Linked DNA regions of Vulgatibacter sp.. Each later gene encodes a partner of the first gene's protein in a complex. Links are inferred from orthologs where the notes say so. Each region holds a gene or a part of one and is shown on either strand. Other genes may lie near its edges.

Region 1 (6,539 bases):
CAGGCTGCCTCGAAGTAGAACGCCACGGGATGGCGGAGCGCGCCGGGTTCCTCCTCGAGCCGGAGGTCGGCGACCTCCTGCAGCTCGCAGGCGAGGTAGCGCAGCTCCTCCTCGGAGAAGCCGTGCATGCGATCGAGATCGGTGGCGGAGACCACCCGCGCCATCGCGTCGCTCTCCTCGTCCGAGTGGCCGAGGCCGACGAGGTGGCCGAGGAGGTGGAGGGCGAGGGCTTCGATCCGCCGGGTGAGCTGGTCCGGCGCTGCGGCGTGCTGGTCCTCCCGGCGGAGCGCCGGCTCGAGGCGGGCGGTGGAGAGGATCGCTGCCGCCAGGGCGGTGGACGGCATGCCGAGGACCTGCGGCGCGCCGTGGGTCCGCAGCTCGGCGTCGGTGATCACGAGGACGAAGTCCCAGTGGTGCGAGGCCCGCTCCGCAGCGGCGCGCTCGAGCACCACCACCGGCTCGATCCGGGTCGCCTCGACGAGACGCTTGCGCTGCAAAACCGGCATCCGCCAGACGAACGAAGGGAGGACCTCGCGCAGGTAGGCGAGGGTGCGGTCCCGCGCCTCCTCGAAGACGATGCGCTCGATGTCCTCGAGCTCTCCGGCGAGCAACCAGCCAATCTCGATCAGGGGCTGTGCACCAGGTTCAGCCACGGCCTGGAGGTAGGCATGGCGGCGCCTGGCGACAGGCGCGCCAACTCCCCGTCGGGGCCTGCTTGCTCCAGCAGGCGCGTGGCTACCTTCCACGCGAGCCCCGAGCAACCCGAGAAGGAGTGACCATGGCTCGCAAGACTCGCGCCCTCGCGCTCGCCGCGTGGGGCGCGCTGGCGCTCGGTTCCGCCGGCTGCGCCGGCACCTCCGAGCGACCCGACGTCCAGGAAGGTACGGGCGGCACGCAGCCCGGCGCTGCCACGCAGGCGCAGGGCGGCACCGAGATCCAGCAGGCTACGAGGCGGGCGATGGCCCGGATCGACGAGGCCGCTGCTGCAGTCGAGAAGCAGCAGCTCTCCCGCGCCAAACCGAGCCTCGACGCCGCCATCGAGGATCTGCGCGGCGTCTCGGACGTCCTGCCCGGCGAGCCGCTCTTCGGCCTGCTGGGCGAGACGATCGAGGCGATCGAGGCCAATCCCGGGCGGGCGGACCTGACGGAGCTCCGCACGGCGGTGCAGGAGATGCGTCCCCAGCTCGAGCCGGCGGTGGTTCGGGCGGTGGAGGACGCGCGCTTCGCCCTCCTCGCCGGCAATCCCGAGCAGGCGGTGAGCCGGCTCACCGAGGCGCGGGTGGCCCTCGGCGCCGACAGCCAGCGCCTGCCCGTGGCCCGGGTCGAGGCGCAGCTGGTGGAGGCACGGCAGCTCCTCGCCAACCGCGACGTCCGGGCGGCGCAGCGCACGCTCGCCGACGCGCGCGGTGGCCTGGAGCAGATCCAGCGCCTCGGGCCCCTCGTGCCGGTGCGCTGGAACTTCCGGGGTGCCGCCGCCGCTGCGGATGCCGGCGATTGGGAGATGGCGGAGAGGCTGCTCGCCGAGTCGGTCGGGCTCCTGGAGACGATGCGGCAGCCACGGGACGCCGGGCTGGTGCAGGGGATCGAGGAGATGGAGGCGCAGGCCCGCACCTACCTCCAGCGCATCGACGGCGCCCAGCGTCCCACCCCGCAGCAGCTCCGCGAGTTGGCGAGCCGCACCCTCGACGTGCGCGCCGGCTGACGGCCCGTCGCAGAGCGCGCCCCCGGCGTGCCGCTTCTTTCGGGAGACGACACCCGTCCACAACCTCCTCCTGCGCACCGGTGCGCAGGAGGAGGTTCGTGTCATGGCATTCGGATTGAGTCCCTGGGATCCGTTCCGCGAGTTCGAGCGCATCGACCGCTTGTTCCGTCGCGGCTTCGAGTCGCCCTTCGGCAGGATGGCCGAGAGCATCGGAACGCCGGCGGTGGAGATCACCGACGAAGAGGATCACTACCTGGTGAAGGCGGAGATCCCCGGCGTGAAGGAGGAGGACGTCGAGATCACCCTGAGCGGCAACATGCTCACGCTCCGGGGCGAGAAACGGATCGAGCGGCGCGCGCCGCGGACCGTCGAGGCCCGGCCCGTGGGCGGCGCCGGGAAGAAGGCGGGAAAGGAAGAGAAGGGCACCGGCAAGGAGCAGAACGCCGAAGCCGGGGAGAAGGCCGGCGGGAGCCAGGCCCTGGCCGAAGGCGAGGGGAGCCGGGAGCTCTCCCGTCCGCTCTTCAGCGAGGTCTACTACGGTAACTTCGAGCGGGTGCTCGCACTGCCCGACGACATCGATCCGGACAAGGTGGAGGCGACGAGCGAACATGGCGTCTTCCAGATCCGGATCGGGAAGAAGGAGCAGCAGCGGGCCCGGCGGATCAGCGTCACCCGGCACTGAACCGCGGTAAATCCGCAGGCGGACGCCGCGGGAGGCGCCCGCCTGCTTGACGGTCTCGGAATCGGCATTTAGATTGCGCGCCCTTTGTTCCGGCCGAGACCATGAACCTCCGAGTCAAAATCGACGAAATCAAGGACGCAGGGCTCGATCTGCAGCGGGAGCTGCCGCAGGCCGCGCTCGGTGCGATCCTCGATGCGGAGCCGCCCACCGGCTTCGCGGCCGCCGCGCCCGCCACGCTCGCGGTCCATTTCGACCGCGTCAACGACCGCGACATCGTCGCGCGGGGTGGCTTCGATGCCGCCGTCGCCGCCGACTGCCGCCGCTGCCTCGCCCCGGTGCGGATCGACCTGCCGGTGAAGTTCGAGCTCGACTTCGTCAACGCCTCCAAGGTGAAGGAGCTCGCTCCCGGGAGGGACGAGGACTCGGGCGAGGGCGAAATCGGCGGGACCTTCCGGCCCGACGAGGCCGATCAGGTGGCCTACACCGGGCAGGAACTCGATCTCGAGCCGGTGGTCCGGGAGCAGCTCCTGCTGGCGCTGCCGATGGATGCCCTGTGCACCGAGGACTGCAAGGGCCTCTGCCAGGTCTGTGGCGGCAATCTCAACGAGTCCGTCTGCTCCTGCGATCGCCACGTGCCCGACCCGCGTTGGGCCGGGCTCAAGGACATCAAGCTCCCGAAGTAGTCGGGTGCCCAACGCAGGACGTTGATCCCGAACGCGCGTACGTGTAGAAGGCGCGTTTCCAACCGCATGGCGGCGGGCCGGCTTCGAGTCGGGCCCGGCCGCGCGTAAGAAGAAAGAGGAGTCGGCCGTGGGTGTTCCCAAGAAGCGTACGTCGAAGCAGAAGCGCGATCAGCGCCGCGCCCACTGGAAGGTCAGCGCCCCCAACGTGGTGAGCTGCCCGAACTGCGCCTCGCCCACCATGTCGCACCGGGTCTGCCCGACCTGCGGCACCTACAAGGGCAAGCAGGTCGTCCAGGTCGCCGAGTAAGCTTCCTCGGCAGCGCCGTCCCGGGCACGGGACGGCTGCAACCGAAACCGAGCGGCGGCCTTCTTTGCCGCCCCGAGATAGCGAGGCAAGAATGGCACGCATCGCCGTCGACGCGATGGGAGGCGACCACGCTCCCGGGGTCGTCGTCGAAGGGGCGGTGCAGGCCTGCCGCGAGCTCGGCGCCGACGTCACCCTCGTCGGCGACGAGACGCGGATCCGCGGCGAGCTCGTCCGGCTCGGCGCAGCAGACCAGAAGGGCATCTCCGTCCGCCACGCCTCGCAGGTGGTGGAGATGCACGAACACCCGGGCCAGGCGATCCGCAAGAAGCGGGACGCTTCGATCCGGGTGGTTTTCGATCTGGTGAAGAGCGGCGAAGCCGATGCCGCGATGTCCGCCGGCAACTCCGGCGCGATGCTCGCCGCCGCGCTCTTCGTGCTCGGCCGCCTTCCCGGCGTCGAGCGACCCGCCATCGTCGCCTTCCTGCCCACGCTCGAGGGCCGCGTCGCGCTCCTCGACGCCGGTGCGAACGTCGACGTCAAGCCGCTGCACCTGGTGCAGTTCGCGCTGCTGGGCGACGTCTACACCCGGCGGGTGAGCGGCGTGCCGCGCCCCCGCATCGGCGTCCTCTCGAACGGCGAGGAGCTCTCCAAGGGCACCGCGCTCACCCGCAGCGTGGTCGAGGCCCTGGCGAAGCATCCTTCGATCGATTTCCGCGGCTACGCCGAGGGGAAGGATCTCTTCTCCGGGGAATTCGACGTGGTGGTCACCGACGGCTTCACCGGCAACGTGGTCCTCAAGACCGCCGAGGGGACCGCCTGGGCGTTCCGCCAATTCCTCAAGCGCAACATCGAGCAGTCGGCGCTGGCGAAGGTGGGCGCGCTCTTCATGAAGCCCGTCTTCGACGGGGTCCGGAAGAAGCTCGATTACGCCGAGATTGGCGGCGCGCCGCTGATCGGCTGCGACGGCACGGTGATCCTCGCCCACGGCCGCTCCGGCGCCCGCGCGATCCGGAACGCGATCCGCACCGCCAACGAGGCTGCAGGTGCCCTGGGCGACGCGAGGGAGGAGATCACCGCTGCGTGCACCGCTGCGGAAGGCCTCCTGCCTGCCGTCGCTCCCGAGACACCCTGATACGGTGTATCTGCTGCGGTGCGACAACGCGTTGCAGCAATCGTTGGTGGTAGACGATGCAGCGAAGTTGGGCTATTGACGCGCGCCCGAACCGCACAGCGAGGAGCGCGTAGATGGCCGCCAAGGTCGCATTCGTCTTTCCGGGACAGGGGAGCCAGTCGGTCGGCATGGGCAAGGCGCTGGCCGAGTCCTTTGCCGAAGCCCGCGAGATCTTCGACCGTGCCGACGCGGCGCTGGGCGAGAAGCTCTCGACGATGTGCTTCGAGGGGCCCGACGAGGCGCTGAAGCTCACCGCCAACACCCAGCCCTCGATCCTCACCGTGAGCGTCGCCGCCCATGCGGTCTTCGCCCGGGCCTTCGGCAAGGCCCCCGCCTTCGTCGCCGGCCACTCCCTCGGCGAGTGGAGCGCCCTCGCCGCGATGGGCTCGATGTCGATCGAGGACGCGGTGCGCGCGGTGCGCCAGCGCGGCCTCTTCATGCAGGAGGCGGTGCCCGCAGGGCAGGGCGCCATGGCAGCCGTCCTCGGCCTCGATCCGGCGCTGGTGCGCCAGGCCTGCGAGGAGAGCGCGCAGGGCGAGATCGTCGCCCCCGCCAACTACAACTCGCCCGAGCAGACGGTGATCGCCGGCGGCGCCGCCGCCGTGGAGCGGGCCTCCGCCAGGTGCAAGGAACTCGGCGCCAGGCGCGCGCTCCCGCTGCCGGTGAGCGCGCCCTTCCACTGCGCCATGATGGCGCCGGTCCAGCCCCGCCTCCTGGCGGTGCTCGACGCGATGGAGATCCTCGCGCCCTCTGCACCGGTGGTGACCAACGTGGAGGCGAAGCCGAACGCCGACGCCGGCCGCATCCGCGAGCTGCTCGTGCAGCAGGTGGTCGCGCCGGTGCGCTGGATCGAGTGCGTGGAGGCGATGGCCGCCGAGGGCGTCACCCACATGGTCGAGCTCGGGCCCGGCAAGGTCCTCGCCGGTCTGGTGAAGCGGATCGACAAGTCGATCGAGGTGGTCAACGTCGAAGACCCCGCCTCCCTCGACAAGGCAGTGGCCGCGCTGGCCTGAATTCAGGCCCTGACCGGCCGAAGGAGACTACATGTTCGACTTCAAGGGGAAGGTCGCTCTCGTCACCGGCGGATCCCGCGGCATCGGCCGCGCGATCAGCGTGGGCCTCGGCAGGGGCGGCGCCACGGTGATCGTGAACTTCGCCGGGAACGAGTCCGCCGCGCAGGAGACCTGCCAGCTGGTGGAGCAGGCCGGTGGCAAGGCGATCGCACGCCGCTTCGACGTCGCCGATCCCGCCGCGTGCACCGCGGCGGTGGAGGAGACGGTGAAGGAGCACGGTGGCCTGCACGTGCTCGTGCACAACGCCGGCATCGCCATCGACCAGCTCCTGATGCGCCTCAAGGACGAGGATCTCGAGCGGCAGCTCGACGTGAACCTCAAGGCCGCCTTCTACCTCTGCCGCGCGGCGGCGCGGCCGATGATGAAGCAGCGCGGCGGCGCCATCGTGAACCTCACCTCGGTGGTGGGCGAGATGGGCAACGGCGGCCAGACCGCCTACGCCGCAACCAAGGCGGGCCTCATCGGCTTCACCAAGAGCCTCGCGAAGGAGCTCGCCAGCCGCAACGTGCGGGCGAACCTCGTCTCGCCGGGTTTCATCGACACCGACATGACCCGGGATCTGCCCGAGGACGTGCGCAAGGCGATGCTCGGCGCGATTCCGCTCGGGCGCCTCGGCTCCGCGGAGGAGGTGGCCAGTGCGGTCTGCTTCCTCGCGTCCGACGCCTCCGCCTACGTGACCGGCGAGGTCATCCGGGTCAACGGCGGCATGCTGATGTAGTGGATCGGTCAAACCGCTCCGCTTTGTGCTATGACGCACGCCGGCCGGTCCGGCGTGCGGGGCAGCGACCCGCTGCTCGCGCGACCGGCACCTGAAAGACAGAAGAGAAAGGGCCCTTTTCACGGGCTCTTCCCAACGGAGGGACGTTTCCCATGGCGGCTAACCAGATCGAGGCCAAGGTCAAGAACATCATCGCCGAGCAG
Region 2 (6,541 bases), 290 kb from region 1 along the record:
ACGCCGGAGGCGATGCGCCAGGCGCCGCTCTCCTTGAAGCCGAGCGCTGCGAGGCGGCGGAGCTTCTCCTCGTGGCACGCGAAGGCCTCGGTGCTCTCGCCCACCTCGTAGGCGAAGAAGGTGAGCGGCCGGCTCGCGGTGATCTTCGGATCGAGCTGGCGCAGCGATCCGGCCGCGGCGTTGCGCGGGTTGGCGAAGACCTTCTCCCCCGCCTCCTCCTGCCGCCGGTTGAGCGCCGCGAAGTCCCTCTTGAACATCACCACCTCGCCCCGGACCTCGAGGCGGGCGGGGGCGGTGCCGTGGAGGCGGAGCGGAACGGAGCGGATCGTACGCAGGTTGCCGGTCACGTCCTCCCCGACCTCCCCGTCGCCGCGGGTCGAGCCCTGGACGAAGCGCCCCTCCTCGTAGATCAGCTCTACGGCGAGGCCGTCGAATTTCGGCTCGCAGGTGTAGCGGATCGGCTGCCCCTCACCGAGGTCGAGGCGCCGCCGCAGCCCCGCGTCGAAATCTTCCAGCTCGCCCTCGTCGAAGACGTTGGCCAGGGAGAGCATCGGCCTGCGGTGGACCACCTTCGCGAAGCCGGGCGCCGGCGCGCCGCCCACCCGCTGCGTCGGCGAGTCGGGGGTGCGCAGCTCGGGATGCGCCGCTTCCAGCTCCTGCAGCTCGCGGGAGAGCTTGTCGTAGGCCGCGTCGGAAATGATCGGCTGGTCGAGAACGTAGTACCGGTGATCGTGGTCGCGGATCTCCTCCCGGAGCTCCTCCACTCGCCGGCTGACCTCGGGGCTGCTGCTCTTTGCGGCCATGCGGGCGGAACCTACACCACGAAGATCCCGTTCGCACCACCGTCCTTGACAGCGATCGGACGCGACTATAGCTTCCGCCTTGTTTCATCCCCCCATAGCGCGCAAACCGCTCCCCCCCGCTGCTTCGAGCGCGGGAAAACGTGATTGCTGCCACGGCCGATATGGCACGTACGCCTCGCTCCGCCATGCGGAAGGGGCACCGTCGGGGATCCTGCCCATCCCGCCCTCGACGTCGCGGGCCACCCGGTTCTTCCCATTCCGACTGCACGACGAAACGCAGACCGACGAGACGAAACAGTGACCGATCGTTCCTCCGAAGCTCCCGCACGTGCGCCGCGGGCCCGCAGGGCCGCCGCTGCGAAGGATGAGGCTGCGACCACCACCTCCCGCCGCCGTGCCGCTGCCCCTGCAGCGGCGCCCGCCGTCGTCGAGGGCGAGGCCGCCGCCGCAGAGACCACCGCAGAGGTCCAGGCCCCGGCGAAGCCCCGCCGCACCCGCAAGCCGGCTGCAGCCGCTGCGGCGGCGGAGGCCGCACCCGTCGCTGCCGGGCCTGCTGCAGAAGCGCCTGCGCCGATCGCGGCGGAGACCGTGGAGGCGACGCCGGCACCTGTCCCTGGGGCCGCGGCTCCCGCTCCGGCGCCCGCTCCCGCTCCCGCGGAAATCGAGCCGCTCGTCGTTGCCGAGCCCGTGTCGGCGGAGCGCCGCGAGGCGCAGGCCGGCGCGGCGCGGGCCGAGCAGCGTCCCGAGCGTCGCGAGGCACGGCAGCAGCGCGGACCGAAGCCCGTGATCCCCGCGCCGACCTCCACCGCGGTGGGGGTCCCCGAGCGGCGGGGACGCCGCGGCGAGCGCGGCAGGCGCGGGGAGCGCGGCGAACGTCCCCAGGTCGTCTACGACATCGAGGAGGACGAGGCAGCAGCTGCCGAGGCTGCCGAGGAGCTCACCGGCGACGAGGTGGTGATCAACCTCACCGAGCTCAAGCGCCTCAAGACGGCGCAGCTCGCGCGCATGGCGCAGGACCTCGGCGTCGAGGCGCCGGGCGGCATGCGCAAGCAGGACCTCATCTTCGAGATCCTCCAGGCGCAGGCGGTCAAGCGGGGCCGCGTCTACGGCGAGGGCACCCTCGAGGTGCTGCCCGACGGCTTCGGCTTCCTCCGCTCGCCCGATTTTTCCTACCTGCCCGGTCCCGACGACATCTACGTGTCGCCCTCGCAGATCCGCCGCTTCAACCTGCGGACCGGCGACACGATCAGCGGCCAGGTGCGCCAGCCCAAGGAAGGCGAGCGCTACTTCGCGCTGCTCAAGGTCGAGTCGATCAACTACGCGGCGCCCGAGGAGAACGCGCAGAAGGTCCTCTTCGACAACCTCACGCCGCTCTATCCGAACGAGAAGCTCCACCTCGAGCACGAGCAGGCCGAGGTGACCACGCGGATCATCGACCTGCTCGTGCCGATCGGTAAGGGCCAGCGCTGCCTCATCGTGGCGCCGCCCCGCGCCGGCAAGACGGTGCTGCTGCAGAACATCGCCCACGCGATCACCTCGAACCACGCCGACGTGCACCTCATCGTGCTGCTCATCGACGAGCGGCCCGAGGAAGTGACCGACATGGAGCGGACGGTGAAGGGCGAGGTGATCAGCTCGACCTTCGACGAGCCGGCGACCCGCCACGTGGCGGTGGCCGAGATGGTGATCGAGAAGGCCAAGCGCCTCGCCGAGAACGGCAAGGACGTGGTGATCCTCCTCGACTCGATCACGCGCCTGGCCCGCGCCTACAACGCGGTGGTGCCGCCCTCCGGCAAGATCCTCTCCGGTGGCGTGGACTCCAACGCCCTCCACAAGCCCAAGCGCTTCTTCGGCGCGGCCCGCAACATCGAGGAGGGCGGCTCGCTCACGATCATCGGCACCGCGCTCGTCGACACCGGATCGCGCATGGACGAGGTGATCTTCGAGGAGTTCAAGGGCACCGGCAACTCGGAGATCGTCCTCGACCGCAAGCTGATGGAGAAGCGGATCTTCCCGACCCTCGACATCAACAAGTCGGGCACCCGCAAGGAAGAGCTCCTCATGGACCAGATGACCCTGAACCGGGTCTGGGTCCTCCGGCAGCTCCTCCACCCGCTCTCCCCGATCGACTCGATGGAGTTCCTGCTTTCGAAGGTGCGCGGCACCACGTCGAACAAGGAATTCCTCGACTCGATGGCCCGCTGACCGCCCGGGCTGGCGAGGGCTTCGGGGGCGGGGATGATTTCCCGCCCCCGAACGGTTTGACGCACTACCTGTCGTCGGGCATAAGACGGCGACTTTTCCCACCGGTCCACTGCGCATGGTGCGCGGTGCAAGCGTGGGTGTTCGGAGTGAGCCATGAAGGAAGGCATCCACCCCAAGTACGAGCAGGCGACCATCACGTGCGCCTGTGGCGCCAACTACGAGACCCGGTCCACCGCCGGCTCGTTCCAGGTCGAAGTCTGCGCCGCCTGCCACCCGTTCTACACGGGCACCCAGAAGCTCATCGACACGCAGGGCCGCGTCGAGCGCTTCCGCAACAAGTACGGCCGGAAGGCGTAGGGCGCGAAGCCTTTCACCGACGGTACGAAGAAGGGGCGCGCGCAAGTGCGCCTTTTCTGTTTTGCGGGCCGCGAGGCCCTCTCGGAGTCGACGTGAAGCGGATCAGGCGGCTCATGCCCCTCTTCCTCGCCGAGGCGGCGAGGCCCTACATCGGCGGGCAGGCGGTTCTCGAGGGCGTGATGATGCGTTCGCCCGGCTCCTTCGTGGTGGCGGTGCGGCGCCCCGACGGCGAGATCGCCGTGCGGGCGGAGCCCTGGGACAACGTCTTCACCCGCTACCGGCTCTTCCGCCTGCCGCTCCTGCGGGGCGCGGTGGTGCTGATCGAGAGCCTCTGGAACGGTTTTGCCGCCCTCAACTTCTCGGCGGAGCACGCAGCCCCCGAGGAGGAGAAGGGCAAGCCGGTGGAGAAGCCCTCGCAGCTGGCGATGGCCGGCACCCTGGCGCTCTCGCTCGTGCTCGGGCTCGCCCTCTTCACCGGGCTTCCGCACTTCCTGACCTGGGGGCTCGGGCAGCTCGCCGGCCACCCGATCGACACCACCAGCTACGCCTTCCACGTCATCGACGGGATGTTCCAGCTGGTGATCTTCGTGGGCTACCTGGCGCTGATCTCGCGGATGCCCGACATCCGGCGGGTGTTCCAGTACCACGGCGCCGAGCACAAGACGATCTGGGCCTACGAGACGCAGCCCGCTGCCTTCGACGTGGAGGATGCGGCCCGGCAGACGACGCTCCACCCCCGCTGCGGCACCAGCTTCCTTCTCCTCGTGGTCGGCGTGTCGATCGCCATCTACTCGGCGATCTTCCCCCTCGTCCCCCGCGCCATCGAGAACGACTTCCTCAACAACCTCGCGATGCTGGGCGTGAAGCTGCCGTTGATGTTCCCGATCGCCGGCGCCTCCTTCGAGCTCCAGCGCCTCTCGGCCCGCTACCCGAAGAACCTCCTCCTCCGGGCCCTCACCGCCCCGGGCCTTTGGATGCAGCGGATCACCACCAAGGAGCCCTCGCGGGATCAGCTGGAGATCGCGGTCCTCGCGATGAAGCGCTGCATCGCCTACGAGGAGGGACGCCTGAACGAACGGGGCGTCACCCTCTACCGGGACTACGACGGCGCCATCGCCGTTCCTTGAGACGTCTGGGCAGCAGAGGGCCGCCGTCCGGTGCACGACGCACCGCGGCGGCCTTCGTGTTCCTGCTCCCCGGGCACGGTGAGCTGCCGTTTCGGCGATTGAACGTTTCGTTCAATCCACCACGAGACGTTTGAACGTTCCGTGGGGCAGCCCTCCAACCGACCGCAGGGGGCCTCGCCGTCCTGCGTGAAACACGAGGAAAACCCTTTGGTTCGGCGTCCGACGCTTGGGCGATAGCGCTGGCACGGGACTTGGAAGGTAGGCGAGCCATCCAACGCCTACTCGTTTCCGCCCGTCCGGCCCGAAGCCGGACCCGGTGAAGCCAATCCCGGAGGACGCCGATCATGCAGAAGGCCATGCACCCCGCAGCGACCCACGTCTCGGCCGTCAACACGATGCCCAGCACCAACCGCGCCGTGGGGCTGTCGTCGCAGACCCCGGAGACGGTCGATTACCGTGGCTACTTCAAGGCCGAGACCTACCCGAACAACTCGGTCATCTACCGGCCCGGCGATCCGGCCGACAAGGTCTACCTCCTCCGCAGCGGCAGGGTCCGCCTCATCCGCGTGGGCAAGGGCGCTTCGCGCTCGGTGCTGGCCATCCTCCGGCCCGGCGACCTCTTCGGCGAGCTCCTCCGCCCCGAGGGCGCGCAGGTGGAGGACCTCTCCGTCGCCTCCGGCGAGGCCGAGGTGTGGAGCATCGACAGCCGCTCCTTCCAGCAGCTCCTCGAGAGCAGGCCGCACCTCGCCATCGACGTGATCCGTGCCCTCAACGAGCGCATGCGCCACATGCGCCGCCGGGTCCTCGGCCTCACCTTCAAGGAGGTTCCGGCCCGCCTCGCCGAGACGCTCCTCTCGCTGGCGGAGTCGCACGGCGAGCGCTGCCCCCACGGCGGCGAATACGATCTCAAGGGCATCACCCAGCAGGACCTCGCCGATCTGGTCGGCGCCTCCCGCTCCTTCGTCTCGACGCTGATCAACGAGATGAAGCGCGACGGCCACCTGGGCAACGTCGGCCGCGTCCTCTGCCTCAAGGACACCAAGGCGCTGCGCAAGCTCGCCGGCCGCGAGAAGTAGTCGCATTTTCCCGGGGCGGGACCAGCGCGCGCTGCGCGCCGCGTCGTCCGCTTGCCCCGCGGCAGCCGGGTGGGTCGACAACGAGCGAGAGCCCTCCGATCCGCATCGCAGCGGATCGCGAGGGCTCTCGCTTTTCGTGCGGAACTCGTCTCGCTCAGCCCGCGCTGCGGGTGGGCCGGGCCGGCGGGGTGGGGCGGGAGGCCTCGCCTACCTCGAGCCCGTATTTCTGCAGCTTGCGCTCGAGGGTCGGCCGGCTGATCTGCAGGATTTCGCAGGTGCGGCCCTTGTGCCCGCCGGTATGGGCGATCGCCGCGAGGATCGCGCGTCGCTCCGCCTCCGCCAGGGAGAGGAGCTGCTGCGGCGATTCTTCGCGGACCACCGAGCGGACCGGCGGCTCCGCTGGAATGGCGGGAAAGAGCTCGGGGACCAGGACCTCGCCGGGAGCGAGCACCACCGCGCGGGTGAGGGTGTTCTCGAGCTCGCGCACGTTGCCGTGCCAGGGCAGCGCCTGCAGGTGGCCCAGGAGCTCCGCCGGCACGCGGGTGACGCGCTTGCCGAGCCGGTCGCCGATCCTGCCGAGCAGGCGCTGCACCAGCACCGGGATGTCGGCAGGCCTTTCCCGGAGCGCGGGCAGCTCGAGGGTGACCACCTTGAGGCGCTGGTAGAGATCCTCGCGGAAACGCTCCGCCCGAACCTCCGCCGCGAGATCGCGGTTGGTGGCTGCGACGATGCGGGCGCGCAGGGGCAGGCGCTTCACCCCGCCGACCCGCTCGAACTCGCGCTCCTGGAGGACGCGGAGGAGCTTGGCCTGCAGGGGAAGGGACATCTCCGCGATCTCGTCGAGGAAGATGGTGCCGTCCTCCGCCAACTCGAATTTGCCGTATTTCGTCTGGGCCGCGCCGGTGAAGGCGCCCTTCTCGTGGCCGAAGAGCTCGCTCTCGAGGAGGGTGTCGACGATCGCCGAGCAGTTGAT

The links.
Region 2: rpmF (region 1) and rpmE share a complex: the UniProt entries of both Bacillus subtilis proteins name them as parts of the 50S ribosomal subunit. The link is inferred for Vulgatibacter sp. from one-to-one orthologs.

What each region holds. Positions count from the first base shown.
Region 1 is NZ_JAWLCN010000002.1:66-6,604, reverse strand. Bases 1,809-4,784 are described here. They hold rpmF (50S ribosomal protein L32), read left to right. Parts: upstream 1,809-3,194; coding sequence 3,195-3,374; downstream 3,375-4,784. Other genes in these bases: fabD (ACP S-malonyltransferase), read left to right, coding at 4,620-4,784; plsX (phosphate acyltransferase PlsX), read left to right, coding at 3,466-4,506; ACESMR_RS03970 (YceD family protein), read left to right, coding at 2,486-3,067; ACESMR_RS03975 (Hsp20/alpha crystallin family protein), read left to right, coding at 1,809-2,384. Outside these bases: ACESMR_RS03985 (hypothetical protein), read right to left, coding at 1-611; ACESMR_RS03980 (hypothetical protein), read left to right, coding at 779-1,702; more of ACESMR_RS03975, read left to right, coding at 1,806-1,808; more of fabD, read left to right, coding at 4,785-5,558; fabG (3-oxoacyl-[acyl-carrier-protein] reductase), read left to right, coding at 5,590-6,336.
Region 2 is NZ_JAWLCN010000002.1:292,938-299,478, reverse strand. Bases 1,786-4,763 are described here. They hold rpmE (50S ribosomal protein L31), read left to right. Parts: upstream 1,786-3,161; coding sequence 3,162-3,365; downstream 3,366-4,763. Other genes in these bases: ACESMR_RS05150 (DUF1385 domain-containing protein), read left to right, coding at 3,458-4,492; rho (transcription termination factor Rho), read left to right, coding at 1,786-3,008. In the rest of the region: NAD-dependent DNA ligase LigA, read right to left, coding at 1-803; more of rho, read left to right, coding at 1,101-1,785; ACESMR_RS05145 (Crp/Fnr family transcriptional regulator), read left to right, coding at 4,837-5,568; ACESMR_RS05140 (sigma-54-dependent transcriptional regulator), read right to left, coding at 5,723-6,541. UniProt on the Bacillus subtilis protein: Binds the 23S rRNA. While neither of the L31 paralogs is essential, this protein seems to function as the main L31 protein.